DNA from 2 places in the Microbacterium sp. MEJ108Y genome. Region 2 is predicted to be linked to the other one. Evidence: predicted binding sites of a transcription regulator. Region 2 holds the regulator's gene; the other holds the start of a gene.
What was found. Region 2 encodes LexA, which represses DNA repair genes until DNA is damaged. Its sites were predicted from a motif close to TCGAACANNTGTTCGA; they were not measured.

Region 1: the regulator LexA is predicted to act here: its motif matches at 2,963-2,978, upstream of RU09_RS03205 (HNH endonuclease signature motif containing protein).

Annotation. Positions count from the first base shown of each region.
Region 1 covers NZ_JXQX01000006.1:70,080-79,880, forward strand. The annotation lists gene RU09_RS03195 (hypothetical protein) at 140-907, opposite strand; gene RU09_RS03200 (hypothetical protein) at 943-1,446, opposite strand; gene RU09_RS03205 (HNH endonuclease signature motif containing protein) at 1,596-2,933, opposite strand; gene RU09_RS03210 (alpha/beta fold hydrolase) at 3,037-3,774, shown strand; gene RU09_RS03215 (hypothetical protein) at 3,784-4,581, shown strand; gene RU09_RS03220 (ABC-F family ATP-binding cassette domain-containing protein) at 4,621-6,432, shown strand; gene RU09_RS03225 (Na+/H+ antiporter) at 6,556-8,355, shown strand; gene RU09_RS03230 (MetQ/NlpA family ABC transporter substrate-binding protein) at 8,447-9,367, shown strand; gene RU09_RS03235 (methionine ABC transporter ATP-binding protein) at 9,467-9,801, shown strand, end outside.
Region 2 covers NZ_JXQX01000001.1:73,032-82,832, forward strand. The annotation lists gene RU09_RS18405 (DUF2510 domain-containing protein) at 1-209, opposite strand, end outside; gene ftsE (cell division ATP-binding protein FtsE) at 348-1,409, shown strand; gene ftsX (permease-like cell division protein FtsX) at 1,406-2,320, shown strand; gene smpB (SsrA-binding protein SmpB) at 2,405-2,881, shown strand; gene RU09_RS00395 (S9 family peptidase) at 2,882-4,741, opposite strand; gene lexA (transcriptional repressor LexA) at 4,851-5,537, opposite strand; gene RU09_RS00405 (LysM peptidoglycan-binding domain-containing protein) at 5,819-6,181, shown strand; gene RU09_RS00410 (histidinol-phosphate transaminase) at 6,273-7,367, shown strand; gene hisB (imidazoleglycerol-phosphate dehydratase HisB) at 7,364-7,981, shown strand; gene hisH (imidazole glycerol phosphate synthase subunit HisH) at 7,978-8,619, shown strand; gene RU09_RS00425 (MinD/ParA family ATP-binding protein) at 8,692-9,750, opposite strand.

The DNA of each region.
Region 1 (9,801 bases), on a different contig from region 2:
GAATTCGCTCTCGGAAGGCCGAACCTCCTCGAGATCGTCGAGTCGCACGAGAAAGCGATCAGTCATCTGGCAGAACAGGGCCGCTCGGACCTTCGGTGCTAGGGGTCTTTCTTATTGGCGTGCTGCTGTGGTGCGTCCTTCAGCAGCCGACGCCGGCCGGGTTCTCGTCGCAGGTGTGGGCGACGAGCGCGGTGCGGGCTTCGAGGATGCGGATCTCCTGCGTGGCGCCACCGGTGGTGAGCTGCCCGGGAACGTCGATCCATCCGCCGCCGAGGTCCACCTGCGCGGTGTATCGGATGTCCACCCGGGCCGGGTACGCGCCGGGTTCGCGGTAGACGTGGCTGGTCGGGGTCGGTGTGAACTGCGCTTGGGCGAGCGCCTCCCACGTCTGCCCCGGCGTTGTCAGCGTCGCGGAGCTGCCATCGCCGTAGGTGTAGTCGTATCCGGCCGGGACGAATCGCACGCGCAGTGGCACGCCGAACAGCTCGCCGCCTTGGATCTGCGGTGTCGCAGCAGCGGTGAAGTTGGTCGGCATCCCAGCGATCCCGACGTTTCCGGGTTCGGCGGTGGCGAGGACGGATGCCGGGGCGAACCGCGCGAGGTCGGAGATGGTGATCGTCGGAGTGCCCATCGCCGGCGGGGTGGTCGCCGGGGCTGCGGGCCTGTTCGGACGGGGTGCGCATCGCGTGGTGCCCGAGTCGTCCATGCACGCCGCGAGGTCGATCGCCTCCTGGCTCGGTCCCGAGGGCGTGCCGGGGCCGGATGGACCGCCTGGGCTGCCGTCGTTTCGACGCGTGTCTGTGCTCGCTTCGGTGCCGTGCTGCTGTTGTGTGCCGGAGATCGTGAGGTTGGAGCCCTCGGTCCCGTAGAGGTAGTCGCCTGCGCTATCGCTTCCCTCACTCGTCATTGACCACAGCGTGCCCAGGGTGAAAGCGATGATCATTAGCCGGCGCACTTGTCGTCTCCCACGCGACGCGATGAATCCATGGTCAAGATACGGTCATCTCCCGCCACGAACTCGACAGACAAGGCATAAACGTTCGGGCGCTCGGGGGTGACGAGGGACCTGCCACCTGCATCGGTTACCTGAACCGCACTCACATCCAGACACACCACGGCGACCACCCGCTCGAAGAGAGGTGAGCTAGATTCGCCATTGAAGCTCACTACCCGCGCGTCGCCCCGAATCACGTGGCCTTCAGCGTGCATGACAGAAAAGTTCTCGCGGTCCGCAGCCTCGAGCTCTCCACTGGCCAGCACGTACAGCGGCTCGAACGTTTGTGGGTCGGAAGGATCTATCTCATTCAGCGCATCGTTGTACGCCCGGTACACCTCTTCCGCTGCCGCGAATGCCTCCGCCTCGCTGGCGAAGGCAGGCGTCGGCGTAGGAACCGGCGTCGGCCCCGGTGCGCACCCGAGCAGCTGCCCCAGAGCGGTCGCGATCATCGCGACAGTCACACTTCTTGCGCGTGTCGTCAGCGGTCGAGGAGGGGGCGAGGGCCACGAGCGAGGAGGGGTCACCGCGCCACCGTAGTGAAATCTTGCTCAACCGCGTCGCAGTTCTCCACAGGTCAGAACCAGCATGAGCGCACACCTCAGAACGGCGCGGGCACAGCATCCTCCGTCGCGGTGAAGGTCACCGTGTTCGGTGCAGGAGGAGTGTCGACATAGGTTCGGCCGGTGGGACTCGTCCACTCCACGACTCCGCCTGGCTTCTGCTCGACGTGCCAGGGGGAGTGGTGTTTCAGAACATGATGTCGGCGACAGAAGGACGCGAGGTTCGTCTCGCAGGTCGCGCCACCCGTCGAGGCGGCATGATTGTGGTCGAGATCGCATTTGCGGGCCACGATCCCGCAGGTGGGGAAGCGGCATCGCTGGTCCCGCGCACGCAGGTGCCTGCGCAGGTGACGGCTCGGTCGATATCGATCGACCGCGAGCACTCGACCGCTGATCGGATGCGTCAGCACCCGATCCCACCCCTTCGTCTGGCCCGCCATCTTGCGCGCCGTGTCGACATCGATCGGGGTCCGTCCATCGAGTTCGGCGGGCGGTGCCGTATCGGCATCCGACGCCTCGTCCGCATCGTCATGCATCAGGGTCGTCACCGGAACGGTGATCTCGATCCGGGCGTTGATGGCTCCGAGCAGTCCGTCTTCGCTGTCGTGACCTGTCGGCTGCCCGCTGAGCACGAGATCGGCGAGCAGATCGGCACGGATCTCATCGACCGTCCGATCGTCCGGCTCGAACTCGCTGCCGTCGCGAGCTGCCTGTCGCCTCGCGCGAAGGTTCTCGTCGCGCAGTGCGTGCGCCATCTGCGAGAGACGGTCGAACATGCCGTGGACGAGAGCGGCGGGCGCGTGCGTGTGCAACGCCGCCATTCCGTCTTCGCCATCCGTCACCCATACGCGTCGTTGAGACCTGGCTCGACGGTGTCGCTCCGACACCGTCGTCGGAGCGAACCGCTCGGCCACTCGTCGTGCCAGGGTGCGCAGACGGTTGGGCGACTCCGCCTCGGCGATCGGAAGGATGACCGCGGAGTACTTCTCACGATCGCTGGGCGACTCGATACCCGACCCCGCGTCGACGATCACCCGAGAATGAGCCGGGCTGATCCGCCCAGCCCCCTGCGCCGCCCACACGGCCGGAAACTGGTCGACCAGCAGCTCTGCGGCCGCCATCCGCCGCTCGATCGTGCGATCGCTGACGCGCTGCACTGCACCGATCTCGGCAGCCACGGTGCGAAGAGAGTGGTCGCCTCTGTCGGGGTGATCGCCCTGCTTGGCGATGTCGATCGCCAGCCGCCCGGCGATCGCCAGCAGCCCGTCGCGTGCGGCGCTCATGCTGCTCAGGGTCGCCTCCGCGACCTGCAGCGCGTCGACGAGATCGGCGAGTGTCGCCATCTGTGCGTCCGTCGCGTCGAGCAGTGCTGTCATGTCATAAGTAGATCAGAGACCACCGACATTCGAAGATAAATACGAAACATTCCGATCTGGATATGATTACGGGAGGGTAACGGAAGCGTGCAACACTGACGAGATGCTCCTCCACGCGATCGACACCGGAACAGGCCCAGGCACGGTGCTCCTGCTGCACGGAATGATGGGGTCGTCCGAGAGCTGGTGGCGCCTGATCCCGCCGCTCACAGCCAACGGCCACCGCGTGATCGCTCTCGATCTGCCCGGTCACGGCCTGTCGGAGCGCGACCCGCAGCTCACGATCGAGCAGGCAGCGGCCTCCGTGGTCGAGACGGCCAGGCACCTCGCCCCCGGGCGCCCGCTCGCAGCCATCGGCCACTCCTACGGCGCGAGCGTTCTCGCCGCGTCCTTCGAGATGCTGCAGCCCGACCTGTCTGTGTATGTCGACGCGGCGCTCTCTCTGACCGGGGGACACGACCGCGCGGCTCTCACGGCGCAGTATGCACGCGACCGCAGAGCGCGCCTGTCTCCGAAAGATCTGCTCGCATCCCGCCCCTTCTACTCCGCGCAGGATGCCGAGGTGGAGGCTCGCGCCGCCGCACTCCTCGACCCGGCGACGACAGCGTCGATCTCCTGCGACACGGATCACTCCTGGCTTCCCGACGCCGGCTCGATCGTCCTGCGGGCAGAACCGAGCGCATGGGTCAGCGACGACGACGCCCGCAGATTCGCGGCGAACGGCGCTGACGTCCGCAGCATCCCCGGGGCCGCGCACACCATCTGGTACAGCCACTTCGACGCATTCACTGCGTCCCTCCCCGAACTCTTCGGCCCACCGCCACCGCACGCGCTGTCATAGCCTCGGATCATGACGACCGCGATGCCACCCTCGAACGCGGTGCTCGCGGACTTCGGGATCCCCGCCGCGGATCACGAGGAACTCCGGAACCTCCACGGAGGCCGCGGTCTCACCTGGCGTGCGGCCGACACAGTCCTGCGCCCCTCGGCCGGCGACGGAGAGACGCTGTGGAAGGCGAACGTCCTCGCGCATCTGCCGCACACCTCGGCATTCCGCACGCCGCGCCCGATCCCGTCGGCATCCGGAGCGTGGACGGTCGCCGGCTGGGAGGCCTGGGAGTGGCTGCCCGGTCACACGGATGAGACCCGCGTGGCCGACGTGCTCGCCGCCGCCGCCGCGTTCCATCGAGCCGTCGCCGACCTCGATCGTCCGGACTTCCTCGATGCCGCGCGCGACCCCTGGGCGCGGTCGGACAGGATCGCCTGGCAAGAAGAGGACCTGCCGCCCGGCGACACACTCCGGCGACTCGCTGACGCCTTCAGGCCCGTCGCCGCCCCGGCCCAGATCATCCACGGCGATCTTCTCGGCAACGTGATGTTCGAACGGGGGCAGCCCCCGGTGATCATCGACTGGGCTCCGTACTGGCGTCCGGTCGGCTTCGCCGACGCGATCGTGTTGGCCGATGCCGCGTGCTGGCATCGTCTCGCACCGGCGGACATGCTGAGGCTCGCAGACGACAGAGCAGACGGGCGCCAGCACATCATCCGCGCCCTCGCGTTCCGCATCGCGACCTTCCAGCTCCTGGGCGTGTGGGATGCCGAGATGGAGGCGCGCCATGCTCCCGCTGTCACCGCAGCGCTCAGCTGACCGGCTCACCCAGCGTGCCCGACTACCCTGGGGAGCGATATGGCACATCTTCTCGGGGCAGAAGCCCTTCATCTCGAATATCCGACGAGGGTCGTCTTCGACTCCGTGACCCTCGGCATCGAAGAAGGTGACCGCATCGGCATCGTCGGCCGCAACGGCGACGGCAAGTCGAGCCTCCTGGGGATGCTGGCAGGCCTCAAGGAGCCGAGCTCGGGCCGCGTCACGGTGCGCGGCGGAACCACCATCGGCGTCCTCGACCAGGCCGACACCCTCAGCGACGACCTCACGATCAGCGCCGCGGTCGTCGGCGACACCCCGGAATACGAGTGGGCGGGCGACCCCCGCATCCGTGACGTCATCGAGGGACTGCTGAAGGATCTGCCGTGGGATGCCGAGATCGGCTCTCTCAGCGGTGGTCAGCGTCGTCGCGTCTCGCTCGCCAAGCTGCTGACGGGCGACTGGGACGTCATCGCGCTCGACGAGCCCACCAACCATCTCGACGTCGAAGCCATCACCTGGTTGGCCGGGCACCTCAAGAAGAGGTGGAGCCCGAACTCCGGAGCGCTCATGGTCGTGACTCACGACCGATGGTTCCTCGACGAGATCTCGACCGAGACCTGGGAGGTGCACGACCGCATCGTCGAGCCCTTCGAGGGCGGGTACGCGGCATACATTCTGCAGCGCGTCGAACGCGACCGGATGTCGGCCGCCACCGAGGCCAAGCGACAGAACCTCGCGAAGAAGGAGCTCGCGTGGCTGCGCCGAGGCGCCCCTGCTCGCACCGCGAAGCCGAAGTTCCGCATCGACGCCGCCAACGAGCTCATCGCCGACGTGCCCGAGATCCGCGACAAGATCTCTCTGCAGTCGCTCGCGGTGTCGCGCCTGGGCAAGGACGTCGTGGACCTGCTCGACGTGGGAGTCACCTATCCGACCGTCGACGGCGGCACGCGAGAGGTGCTGCGTGACGTCGAATGGCGCATCGCGCCGGGGGAGCGCACCGGCATCCTCGGCGTCAACGGCGCCGGCAAGTCGACGCTGCTGGGCCTCATCGCCGGCACCGTCGAGCCGACCGTCGGCCGCGTGAAGCGCGGCTCGACCGTGAAGGTCAAGACGCTCACGCAGCGCCTCGACGAACTCGAAGATGTGCGGCGCGAGCCGGTGCGAGTAGTGATCTCGCGGCTGCGCACCTCGTACACGATGGGCTCGGGCTCGAAGGCGCAGGAGCTCACGCCCGGGCAGCTGCTCGAGCGGCTCGGCTTCGACTCCGCCCAGCTCTCCACCCCGGTGAAGGATCTCTCGGGAGGCCAGCAGCGTCGACTGCAGCTGCTGCTCGTGCTCCTCGACCAGCCCAACGTGCTGATCCTCGACGAGCCGACCAACGATCTCGACACCGACATGCTCGCGGCCATCGAGGATCTCCTGGACTCGTGGTCGGGAACCCTGCTGGTCGTCAGCCATGACCGGTACTTCCTCGAGCGCGTGACCGACCAGCAGTTCGCGATCCTCGACGGCCACCTTCGGCATCTGCCCGGCGGCGTCGACGAATACCTGCGGCTGCGTCAGCTGCAGACCTCGGCGCCCGGCAAGTCTCAGACTGCCGTCAACACCGAGAAGAAGGCCTCCAGCCTCGACGGCGCCGCCCTGCGTTCGGCGCAGAAGGAGGTCTCTTCGCTCGAGCGCCGCATCCAGAAGCTCACCCAGCAGGTCGACAAGGCGAAGTCCGCTCTCGCGGAACACGACCAGTCGGACTTCGCGGGCCTCGGCGACAAGATGAAGGCGATCAGCGATCAGCAGGCCGAGATCGAGCAGCTCGAACTCCGCTGGTTCGAGCTGACCGAAGAACTCGACTGATTCGGGGTCTCGCCATTCGGCCGTAGCGGGAATACGGTGGCAGTGCGATGCGCTGTGCTCTGGGCGGGGTTCGATGCCATCTGGGATCGCACAGCTTGATCCTGCGGTACCCGGGAGGTTCAGATGGAAGGACTCGAGGTCACCGTCCTGATCGGACTCACGATCCTCGTTGGCACGATGCTGGCGCCGCGTGTGCGGCTCGCACTGCCGCTCGTGCTCGTCATCCTGGGTCTGCTGCTCGGCTTCGTGCCGCAGCTGCGCGAGATCCAGCTGCCGCCCGAGACCGTGCTGCTGCTGTTCCTCCCGGTGATGCTGTTCTGGGAGAGCCTGACCACCTCGCTCCGGTCGATCCGCCGCGACTTCCGCTACATCCTGCCGATGAGCACGCTGCTCGTCGTGGCATCCGCCTTCGCCGTCGCCGGCATCGGGCTGCTGTTCGGGATGCCGTGGGAGACCGCCCTCATTCTCGGCGCTGCCGTCGCCCCACCGGACGCCACGGCCGTCGCCGCCCTCGGACGCCTGCTGCCGACGCGCATGTTCATGAAGCTCAAGGCGGAGAGCCTGACGAACGACGGCACCGCCCTGGTGCTCTACGCGATCGCCATCTCGCTGGCCCTCGGGGGCAACGTGACGCCGCTGTCGGTGACCATGTCGGTGCTCACCTCGTACGTCGGAGGCATCGCCGCCGGTGTCGTGGTCGCCGCGCTCGGATACCTGCTGCTGCGTCGCACCTCCTCGACGATCGTCATCAACGTCACACTTCTGCTGATCCCGTTCTCGGCGTTCCTGCTGGCCGAGATCGTGCATGCGTCCGGCGTCCTCGCCGTCGTGGTCGCCGGCCTGATCGTCGCCTATGTGTCGCCTCGGGTGACGACCGCCTCGTCTCGACGTCAGGTCGCGGCGGCTTGGCCCTTCGGGGTCTTCCTGCTCAACGGCGCGCTCTTCGTCCTCATCGGGCTCGAGGTGCAGTTCGTCGCGCACGAGATCTCGGCCGCGGCGATCGGCCGTCTGGTGCTGATCACGCTGGCCGTGTGGATGACGCTGCTCGTGGTGCGCTACCTCTTCCAGGTGATGAACGCCCCGTTCCAGCGACGCAACCCCGCTCGCCCGTCGCGCGGTGCGCGGGCGCGTTCGATGGCGGTGTCGACCGTCGCAGGCATGCGAGGTGCGGTCTCGCTCGCGATCGCGCTGTCCGTGCCTGCCGCCAGTGCGACCGAAGGCGAGATCGCGGGGCGTGACGAGATCGTCTTCGTCACCGCCGGGGTGATCCTGCTGAGCCTGCTCGTGCAGGGGCCGCTCCTTCCGGCCATCGTGCGCTGGGCCCGATTCCCGGTCGACCACGCCGAAGACGAGGAGTACGAGCTGGCCGAGCGCACCATCTCGGGCGCGGCACTCGCAGCCCTCGATGACCTCGCCGTCGAGCACGGCGTCGGACAGGAGATCCGCGACAAGGTGCGGGCCGAGGGCTATCAGATGCTCGAGTTCTCGAACGCGCGCGCCCTGGCCCGCGAACAGGCCATCGTCGACGCCGAGGCGCAGGCGCTCGATGTGATGCTCGACGAGCCGGATCCCCTCGGCCGCGGCTCGATACCCGAGACGGGGGACTCAGGAGCGGATGCTGCGCCGACGACGGTGCGGATGCCCGATGCAACGCGCATCGTCGACGATCAAGACGGCACAGAGGGCGAGGTGAGGACCCTGCAGATGCTCGCGACGTCGGTCGACGTCGACGTCATGCAGCGCTCGCCGCTGCTGCGCCATGAGGAGCACACGCGTCTCAAGCTCGCCCTCCTCGACCGCAAGCGGGAGGTGCTGCTCGGACTGCGCAGGGACGGCACCGTGGACGACCTCGTCGTGCGTCGCATCTCGGCGCGACTCGACCTGGAGCAGGTCAGGCTGCAGGGCATCGAGGACTACGACTGAGAGCTGTGACGCTCTGTGACGCTCGATTGTCGCGCACTGCGTCGCCCTGCCTAACGTATTCGAGTCCCCCAAGAGAGGAACCCGAACACTCATGTCCATCACAGCATCCCGTCGGACCACATCCGTCATCGCCGCGCTCGCCGCGGTCCCGCTCTTCGTCGCACTCGCAGGCTGCGCCACCGCATCATCCGACGCCGGCGCAGGCGGCGGTGACTCCGAGAACGAGACCGTCAAGATCGGGGTCGTCGGCAAGGGAGACGCGCAGTGGGCTCCTTTCGTCGAGGCAGCCGCTGACGAGGGCATCACGGTCGAGCTCGTCGACTTCGGCTCGTACGAGCAGCCGAACCCCGCACTGACCGAGGGAGAGATCGACCTCAACCAGTTCCAGCACATCGTGTACCTGGCCGAGTACAACAGCGCCTCGGGCTCCGACCTGACGCCGATCGGCTCGACCGCGATCTACCCGCTGGGCCTGTACTCGAAGAAGTACGACGACGTCGACAGCATCCCCGAGGGCGAGACCGTCGCCGTTCCGGATGATGCCTCGAACCAGGCGCGCGCACTCCTCGTGCTGCAGTCGGCCGGTCTCATCGAGCTCAAGAGCGGCGGAACGATCTTCTCCGACCTCGCCGATGTCGACACCGACAAGTCCAAGGTGAAGGTCACCGCCCTCGAGGCCGCCCTGATCCCGACGTCGCTGCCGGATGTCGCCGCGGCGATCATCAACAACGACTTCGTGGAGGACTCCGGCCTGACCTTCGACGACGCGATCGCGCAGGACGACCCGGAGGACCCGAACGCGCTGCCGTACGTGAACATCTTCGCGTCGCGCGCCGAGGACGCCGACAACGAGACGTACCTCAAGCTCGTCGAGATCTTCCAGACGAACGAAGACGTGCAGGCAGGTCTGATCGAGTCCTCGGGTGACACTGCGGTGCCGCTGCAGACCCCCGCCAAGGATCTCGTCGCCTCGCTGAAGAAGGTCCAGGAGGACACCGAGGCCAAGAAGTAGGACGACCGGGTGCAGAACACCCCCGTCCGATGAGGGAGAATCGGGTGGCGCTTCGTGCGTCACCCGATTCTTCGTTCCCGAAGCAGACCGGAGCACCACATGCCGATCGTCACCCTGACGAACGTCTCGAAGACCTACCCCTCCCGCACCCGTGAAGACGCCGAGGTCGTGGCCGTCGACGACGTCACCCTCTCGATCGAGAAGGGCGATGTCTTCGGCATCATCGGATACTCCGGTGCGGGCAAGTCGACTCTTGTGCGGCTGATCAACGCCCTCGAACCGGCGACCAGCGGCACCATCACGGTCGACGACGTGGACATCACCTCTCTCCGGGAGAGCGAGCTGCGCAAGGTCCGCGGGGGGATCGGCATGATCTTCCAGCAGTTCAACCTGTTCGCCTCGCGCAGCGTCAAGGCGAACATCGCATACCCGCT
Region 2 (9,801 bases):
GTCTCCGGGGAGCCTGCGGAGGAGGCGTCATGCGCGCTCTGGGCGGAACCGGAGTTCGTCGCCTCGTCGTCGGTCGAACCGGCGGTCGACGCATCCGCTGCGGGCTCCGTGGAGTCGACGATCGGAGCGAAGTGCTCGGTCCACTGGGTGCCGTCCCACCAGCGCTGGCGCCCGGATCCGTCGTCATACCAGCCTGCAGGCGTCGTCATGGTTCCCCCTCGGAGTATCGTCCACCCTGATGGCGTGGATCGCACCTCCATGTATAGCAGTGCGGTGTGACACGCAGGGGGCTCCCGCGGGGTGTCGCTCGCGAACAGATGAACGGGCGCGCTTAGGCTCGAACCGCCATGATTCGGTTCGAGAACGTCACGAAACGCTACCGCGGGACCTCACGGCCCGCTCTGTCCGATGTCGACTTCGAAGTGCAGCGAGGCGAGTTCGTCTTCCTCGTGGGCGCTTCAGGGTCGGGCAAGTCGTCCTGTCTGCGGCTGATCCTCCGAGAGGACGTGCCGACCACCGGTCGCGTCGCCGTGCTCGGACGCGACCTGCGTTCGCTGGCGAACCGCAAGGTGCCGTACTTCCGCCGCCACATCGGATCCGTGTTTCAGGACTTCCGACTGCTTCCGTCGAAGACCGTCTATCAGAACGTCGCCTTCACCCTGCAGGTGACGGGCTCGTCGCGCGGTTTCATCCAGCAGGCCGTCCCCGAGGCGCTCGCGCTGGTCGGGCTCGACGGCAAGCAGAAGAGAATGCCGCACGAGCTCTCCGGTGGAGAACAGCAGCGCGTCGCGATCGCTCGAGCGCTCGTCAACCGCCCCCAGGTGCTGCTCGCGGACGAGCCGACCGGAAACCTCGACCCGGCGACGTCGGTCGACATCATGCAGCTTCTCGCGAGGATCAACGCGGGCGGTACGACCGTGCTCATGGCGACGCACGAGGCGGGCTTCGTCGACCAGATGCAGCGCAGAGTGATCGAGCTCCGCGACGGCGAGATGGTGCGAGACGAAGTGCACGGCGGGTATGGCGACACATCCAACATCCCGCGCCTCGTCCCGGAGGAGGTGCGCGGTGCGGCAGCGGCAGCCGCCCTCACCGCGGTGCAGGAGGTGCAGCGCCAGACCGCCGACCTCTCGCTCGTCCGCGCTGCGCTCGCTGAGGAGCTCACCGCTCAGCGCAGGGCCGAGGGAGCATCCGCGGATGCCGTACCGACCGCATCCGAGACGCCGGAGGCGCAGGCCGCACCGATCGAGCCGCCCGTCGTCGAGGAGCAGCCCGTGGCCGTCCAGGCCCCTGTCGCGCCTCGGACGCATCCCATCGTGATGCCGCAGGTCGACGTCGCCGAGCTCGGCGTGGCCGATCGCCTCGGCCTGTCTGATGACGGTTCCGAAGAAGTGGGGCCGACGTCATGAGAATCGGACTCATCCTCACCGAGGCCCTCGGCGGCCTCCGACGGAACATCTCGATGGTCATCTCCGTCGTTCTCGTCACCTTCGTGTCGCTGACGTTCGTCGGCGCTGCGATCCTCATGCAGGCGCAGATCGGCACCATGCGCGGGTACTGGACCGAGCGGGCCCAGGTCGCCGTGTACATGTGCTCCGACATCTCCGAGCAGGACACCTGTGTCGACGGTGGTGCCTCGGAGGAGCAGGTGAACGCCGTGCGGGCCCAGCTCGAGGGCGAGGCGCTCGCCCCCCTCATCAGCGAGGTCACCTTCGACTCCAAGGAGGACACCTACGCCAAGCTCGTCGAGCAGCTCGGCGAGGACCAGGCGAGCGTCATCACCCCGGAGCAGGCGTTCGAGGTCTTCTTCGTCACCATGAAGGACCCCGGCCAGTCTCAGGTGATCTCCGAGGCGTTCAACGGCGTCGCCGGCGTCGAGCAGGTGCAGGACCAGTTGCAGTACCTCGAGCCGCTCTTCTCCGCGTTGACGGTCGCGACATACATCGCGGTGGGGATCGCCACGCTGATGCTGATCGCCGCCATCCTGCTGATCGGCACGACTATCAGACTCTCCGCCTACGCCAGGCGCAAGGAGATCGGGATCATGCGTCTGGTGGGTGCATCCAACCGCTTCATCCAGACGCCGTTCGTGCTGGAGGGCGTGTTCGCCGCGTTCCTCGGCTCGGCCCTCGCGAGCGCGGCGGTCGTCGCCGGGGTGCATTTCGGTGTCGACGGCTACCTTCGAGGACGCGTGCCGTTCATCACGACGTGGGTGTCGATGCAGGATGCCGTCGTCGTCGTCCCCGTGCTGATCGGGATCGGTGTCGTGCTGGCCGCGCTCTCGGCGGGCTTCGCGATCCGGCGCTGGCTTCGCACGTGAGCGGCTCGCCGGTATAGACTGACAGGCTGTCGTGCGCCCGACTCGGGCTCTGGAACACTGCGCGACACGGATCAGGAGAGAATCATGCCCAGGGAACGCGGGGAGAAGGTCATCGCGACCAATCGTCGCGCACGTCACGACTACAACATCGAGAAGTCGTACGAGGCGGGGATGGTGCTCACCGGCACCGAGGTCAAGTCGTTGCGTCAGGGACGCGCGAACCTCAGCGACGGGTATGCGTTCGTCAAGGGGAACGAGGTCTTCCTCGATTCCGTGCACATTCCGGAGTACTCGCAGGGGCACTGGACCAACCACTCCGCCAAGCGCGTCCGCAAGCTGCTGCTGCACCGCGAGGAGATCGCGAAGCTGCAGCATGCGGTGTCTGCCGGCGGCTACACGCTGATCCCGCTGAAGCTGTACTTCTCGGACGGTCGGGCCAAGGTCGAGATCGCCCTCGCCAAGGGCAAGAAGGAATACGACAAGCGTCAGACGCTGCGTGAGCGTCAGGACACCCGCGAGGCCGACCGCGCCATGCGCCTGCGCAACCGCGTCGGGGAGTGATCAGCGCGCGGGCGTGAAGCCGAACACGCGTCCGAGAAAGCCGAGCTCCCTCTCGAGTGCGTCGATGATGGTCTCGCTCGCACGGAAGCCGTGGCCCTCACCCGGGTAGAGCAAGTACTCGTGCTCGACGCCTCGCTGCGCCAGAGCGTCGCGGATCGCTTCGGACTGCGACGGCGGCACGACACGGTCCTCCGCTCCCTGCATGAGCAGCACGGGCACGCCGATCCGATCGGCGTGCGTCAGGGGAGAACGATCGACGTAGAGCGCCTCGGCCTCGGGCAGCGGTCCCACCAGGCCCTCGACGTAGTGCGCCTCGAAGTCGTGCGAGTGCTCGGTCAGCATCCGCAGATCGGCCACGCCGTATCGGCTGATGCCCGCGGCGAACGTGCCGCCCCGCACCAGCGACGAGAGCACCGTCCAGCCGCCGGCCGAACCCCCTCGGATCGCGATGCGGTCGGGATCGGCGAGCCCGGCCTCGGCGAGGCCGCGCGCCGCGGCGATCACATCGTCGACGTCGACCACGCCCCATCCGCCGTCGAGTCGTTCTCGGTAGGCGCGCCCGTATCCCGTCGATCCGCCGTAGTTGACGTCGAGCACGCCGATGCCGCGGCTGGTCCAGAACGCGATGGCCGCGGACGAGGCGCCCGTCACATGGGCGGTCGGGCCGCCGTGCACGAGCACGAGGTAGGGCGGGAGCTCGTCGTCTGCGGCTGAAACCGACGGATTCACGGGCTCGTAGACGAAAGCATGGACAGGGCCGTGAGCGCCATCGACCAGGATCTCTGATGCTGCGGGCATCCACGTCGGGTCCGCCGGCGTCGCTCCCGCGACCACCTCTATGTCGCCGGAGTCGACGTCGACGCACCAGACACCTGGCGCGGTCGTCGAGCTGTTGCCGGAGAGGAGCACTCGGGTGCCTGCGACATCGTCGATGCTGACATGGCCGTCGGCGGCAACGGGGATGCGGTGGGCACCGCCGTCCCGCTCGATGACGTCCACCTCGTCGCGTCCGTTCGTGCGCACCGCCACGATGCGACCGTCGGCGAGCGGTCGATACCAGCGATTGCCGAGCACCCAGAGTCCGTATCCCGTGTCGGCGTCCGTGTCGTCGATCCGCTCTGCGGGACCGACCGCCTCGCGGCCGTCGACGCGCTGTCGGTGCAGCGCCCAGCGACCGGAGGGGTCATCCGAGTACAGGATCTCGCCGTCGTCCGTCCACTCCGGCTGGAGGGCGGCTCGCGTGGGCAGCTCCGTCCGGCCGGTGCCGTCGGAGAGCACCAGCGACGCGTCCTGCCACGGCATGCGTTCGCCCGACCATTCGACCCACGCGGCGCGAGTCCCGTCGGGAGACAGCGCAGGATGCGCGTAGAACGACTCTCCCTCCACGAGCACCTTCAGCAGCGTCGGATCGTCGGAGGCCGACCCGTCTGTCGGGATCTCGACGATGCCGCGCTGGTGCGGGGCGACCGAGAGGTCCTCCCGCACCGCGAACAGTCGCCCGTTCTGCAGGCGCAGGCCGCCATGTGCCGGCCCCGCGGGAGTCAGGGGCATCGGGGCGCCACCGCGGGGCATCCGATGCACACGCTGATCCTTGGCCTCGACGAAGAACAGTGTCCCCTCGGCATCCGCCGTCCACGCCCCTCCGCCGTACTCGTGCACGCGCGACCGTGCACTCCAGGGCGCGGGGAGGATCTCGGCGCCGCTGGAACTTCGTACCGTCAGGCGACCGCCCTCGGCAGGCACCGACTCGCCCCACCAGATGTCATCGCCGACGAAGGCGGCGCCGTCGATCCTCGGAGACGACGCGGCGATCCGGTCGGGAGTGAACGGAGAGGGCCAGGTACCGAACGGCGACGACATGGTTCGAGCCTATGGCGCACCGGCTCACGGCGTCACACAGGGTGGGTTTCGGGCCAGGCGACGAGGTCTCCGAGAATGCACGATTCCGGAGGCTCGTGTGCGGAGAGGGTCAGACGGAGCGGAGCACCGCGACGATCTTGCCGAGCACGACGGCCTCGTCGCCGAGGATCGGCTCGAAAGCGGAGTTCCGAGGCAGCAGCCACGTGTGGCCGTCTCGTCGCCGGAGTACCTTGACGGTGGCCTCGCCGTCGAGCATGGCGGCCACGATCTCACCGTTCTCTGCGCTGTTCTGCGAACGGACGACGACCCAGTCGCCATCGCAGATCGCGGCGTCGATCATCGACTCGCCCGACACCTTGAGCATGAACAGGTCGCCCTTGCCGACGAGCTGACGGGGGAGCGGGAAGATCTCCTCGACCTGCTGGTCGGCGGTGATCGGAACGCCGGCGGCGATGCGCCCGACGAGGGGAACCAGTGCGGCGTCTCCGACGGGCGTCGCCACATCGGCAGGGTTCTCACCGCTCGCGCCGGGGAGGTCGATGAGCACCTCCATCGCGCGGGTCTTTCCCGGATCGCGGCGCAGATATCCGCTGAGCTCGAGCTGACCCAGCTGATGAGTCACGCTGGACAGCGACTTGAGTCCGACGGCGTCGCCGATTTCGCGCATGCTCGGCGGGTAGCCGTAGTGACTGATCGACGTCTGGATGACCTCGAGGATCGCCATCTGCTTCGGGCTCAGGCTCTTCCGGCGACGAGTGCGCGGGGCGTCGGCCTCGGGGGCGGAGTTGTCGCTCATGGTGCTCCTCAGGTGTGCGATCCGGCGTCTCAGTTTGAATGTCGGAGGCCCGTGATGGGGTGTTCCTATCGAAACCGTATCCGAGAAACGCGACGATGTGGAAGATCTGTTCGAGCGTGTCGGCCGATTCTCGCACTTCTGTTTCGAAGAACGCTTGACAGATGTTCGAATTCGAAGATAACTTCGGTACGTAGCTTCGCATCCCCGGCTCCCGGCCGAGGCGTGGATGCGAACGCTACGCCAACTTCACCGCCCACGCGGTAGATGCAGAGGAGCACGACATGAGCACCATCACCTTCAGCAGTGCAGCAGTCCTTCCGGCTCGTCCGGCGACGCGGCTCCGGCTGACGGCGCGTGGTCGACGCGTCGTGCTCGCCGTCGCAGCGGTGCCCCTCGCCGTCGGAATCGCCTTCGCGGCGATCAGCGGCGGCAGCGCGATGGCCTCGGGTGAGCAGACGGCGACGGCGACGTTCGCGACCGTGACCGTGATGCCGGGCGACACTCTCTGGTCGATCGCAGAGGGCATCGCGCCCGAGGCCGATCCGCGCGACGTGATCGGCGACATCACACGGCTGAACCTGCTGCGCGGCGGGGAGCTGCAGATCGGTCAGGAGCTGGCGATTCCGGCGCAGTATTCGGAGTGAGCCCGACTCCGCCCGATTCGTGGAGCGAGGCGGGGGAGTTCCCGTTCACACTCGGTCTCGACGGGCATTCATGGGGCGAACGCGGCCTACCATGGGAAGGGTGACTGCATCACTCGACGACCTGCCACTTCGCGACGACCTCCGGGGGCTCACGCCGTACGGAGCGCCTCAAGCGCCTCTCCCGATCGCACTGAACGTCAACGAGAACACGCATCCGGTTCCGGACGCCGTGGCCAGCGACATCCTCGATGACATCGCGGTCGCGCTCCGAGACGTCAACCGCTACCCGGATCGCGAGTTCACCACGCTGCGCGAGGGGTTCGCCGAGTACCTCGGCCACGGTCTCGAGGCGGATCAGATCTGGGCGGGCAACGGGTCGAATGAGGTCCTTCAGCACATCCTGCAGGCATTCGGGGGGCCGGGTCGTACGGCGTTCAGCTTCAGCCCGACCTACTCGATGTACCCGCTGATCTCGAAGGGGACCGGGGCGCGGTGGGTCGCCGGCGCCAGGCAGCCCGACTATACGATCACGCCCGAAGAGGCGGCGGCCCAGGTCAGGGATGTCGACCCCGATGTCATCCTCCTGTGCTCCCCGAACAACCCGACGGGCACACCGCTCGGTCTTGACGTGGTCGAAGCGGTCTACGAGGCATCGACGGGGATCGTGGTCGTCGACGAGGCCTACCAGGAGTTCGCGCCGCGCGAGGCGGCCTCCGCCCTGACACTGCTCGACGGACGCCCTCGGCTCGCCGTGTCTCGCACCATGAGCAAGGCCTTCGCGTTCGCGGGTGCTCGCGTGGGCTACCTCGCCGCCGATCCCGCCTTCATCGACGCCCTGAGGCTCGTGCGTCTGCCGTACCACCTCAGCGCTCTCACTCAGGCGGCGGCGGTGGCCGCACTGCGCAACTCCGACGTGATGCTGGGCATGGTCGAGGAGATCGTCGAGCAGCGGGATCGCATCTCGGCGACGCTCGAGGCCCTCGGCTACACGCCGCACGAGTCGTGGTCGAACTTCGTCCTCTTCGGGGGCGTGGCAGAGCCTCAGAAGATCTGGCAGCAGCTGTACGACCGGGGAGTGCTGATACGCGACGTCGGGATCCCCGGACACCTCCGCGTCACCGCAGGCACCGAGGCGGAGACCACCGCGTTCCTCGATGCCCTCGCCTCGATAGGATCGGCTTCATGAGCACCCCCGCCCAGATCTCCCGCACCGCCACGCGTGTGCGCAGCACGTCGGAGTCCACCGTCGAGCTCGAGCTGAACCTCGACGGCACCGGTGCGAGCCGCATCGACACGTCGGTGCCGTTCTTCGACCACATGCTGACGGCGTTCGCGAAGCACTCTCTCACCGACCTCACCGTGCGCGCATCCGGAGACACGCAGATCGACGCCCACCACACCGTCGAAGACATCTCCATCGTGCTCGGTCAGGCGATCCGCGAGGCGCTCGGCGACAAGTCCGGGATCTCCCGCTACGGCGACGCGCTGGTCCCGCTCGACGAGGCGCTCGCCCAGGCCGTCGTCGACATCTCGGGGCGCCCCTACCTGGTTCACACGGGAGAGCCCGCCGGTTTCGAGCACCACCTCATCGGGGGCCACTTCACCGGGTCGCTGGTGCGCCACTCCTTCGAGGCGATCACGTTCAACGCCGGGCTGACGGTGCACGTGCGCGTCCTCGGTGGCCGTGACCCCCACCACATCGCTGAGGCCGAGTTCAAGGCGTTCGCTCGAGCATTCCGCCAGGCCAAAGCGCTCGACCCCCTGGTCGACGGCATCCCGTCGACGAAGGGTGCGCTGTGAGCTCGGCACCCAGGGTCGCCGTCTTCGACTACGAATCGGGCAACGTCCACTCGGCGGTGAAGGCTCTCGTCGCGGCGGGTGCGGACGCCGTGCTGACGCGCGATCGCAAAGAGGCGCTCGAGGCCGACGGTCTCGTGGTGCCCGGCGTCGGCGCGTTCCAAGCCGTCCGAGACGCGCTCTACGCGCACGGCGGCGACGAGATCATCGACCGTCGCCTCGCAGGCGGACGCCCCGTCCTCGGCATCTGCGTCGGGATGCAGGTTCTCTTCGCACACGGCGTCGAACGCGGGCATGATGCCGAGGGCCTCGGCGAGTGGCCCGGAGCGGTCACCGAACTCAACGCGCCCGTGCTTCCGCACATGGGGTGGAACACCGTCGAGCCGGGCGCCGACTCCGTGCTGTTCAAAGGCATCGAGAACGAGCGCTTCTACTTCGTGCACTCGTACGCCGCGCAGTCGTGGGAGCTCGATGTCATCCCGCCGTTCCCACAGCCCGTGCTCACCTGGTCGACCTACGGAGACCCGTTCCTCGCCGCCGTCGAGAACGGACCGCTCTCGGCGACGCAGTTCCACCCGGAGAAGTCGGGAGAGGCAGGAATCCAGCTGCTCCGCAACTGGGTCGACAGCCTCCGGTCGTGACGAGCGATACCGGGCGCCCCGGATCGAGAGCCCGTCGCACAGCTGCGCGTCGGTGACCGCCCGCGGGGCTGCTCAGAAACCGCGCGCGACCGCGGCTGCGGCCGAGAGCCAGGATCGCTGCGTCGGTGCCGCGAGTGCCCGAAGGCGCAGGTGGCCGTCGACCATCTCGCGGTCGAAGGGAATGCCGACGACTTCGCGCGCGAGAGGCTGGTAACCCGCGATCACGTCCGTCACCTCGGCCGGTGACGCCTTCGGATCGGCCTGGCTGACGATGACCACCGATTCCCGCGCGAGCCGCGCCGAGCGCTCGTCGCGGTCCTCGAGCGCCTCAAGCAGCAGGGCCCCGGCTTCGGCATGGTCATCGCGTGTCGTCGTCGCGACGACGATCTGGTCGGCGAGGTCGATCATCCGCAGCCACATGGGATCGGATTCGTCGTTGCCCGAGTCGATGATGATCAGGCGATAGAACTTGGCCGCGATCGCGTGGATGGAGTCGACGTCGGTGGGCCGGAGCCGGTTCTCGTGCGCGAGTCGGATCGGCTTCGACCGCAGGACATCGTATTTCTCCTGAGGCTGGTGGTGCACGAAGTGCGCGAGGTCCGCAGACTGTCCCTGGGCTCCGAGCAGACGCTGCGTCTGCGGAAGCAGTTCAAGCAGTGTGCGGTCGTGAGCCCCGGTCTCGGTGCGCCAGCCGAGCGTGCCGCGGGTCTGGTTGTTGTCCCATGCCAGTACGCCGGCTCCGCCGTACTGAGCGAAGACCGCTGACAGCAGCACGGTGGCCGGTGTCTTTCCCGCCCCGCCCTTTCCGTTGACGACCGCGACGGTGCGGGGTCCCGGCCAGTGACGGCTCACAGCGTGCTCGTCGTCGCGCACGGCTCGCTCGCGGGCGTTGGGTCCGAGGGAGAATCCGACGCGATTGAGCAGCCCGCGCCCGCCCTGTCGCGCGGGCTCCTCGCGGCGCTCCTCCTGCAGGAACGAGCGTCGTCCTACACCCTGCTCACGCTGCTGACGGCGCGATGATGCCGAAGACGCCGACTCGGCCGCAGCGGCGTTCGGTGCCGGCGGGGGCGCGGTGGTCGGCGCCGGCAGCGGCGGGGTGGGCGGGACGCCGGGGGTCTGGTGCTGCGGCACGCCATTCGCCGGGGTCGGCGTCGACGTCGGCGGGATGTTCGGGGCAGGGGC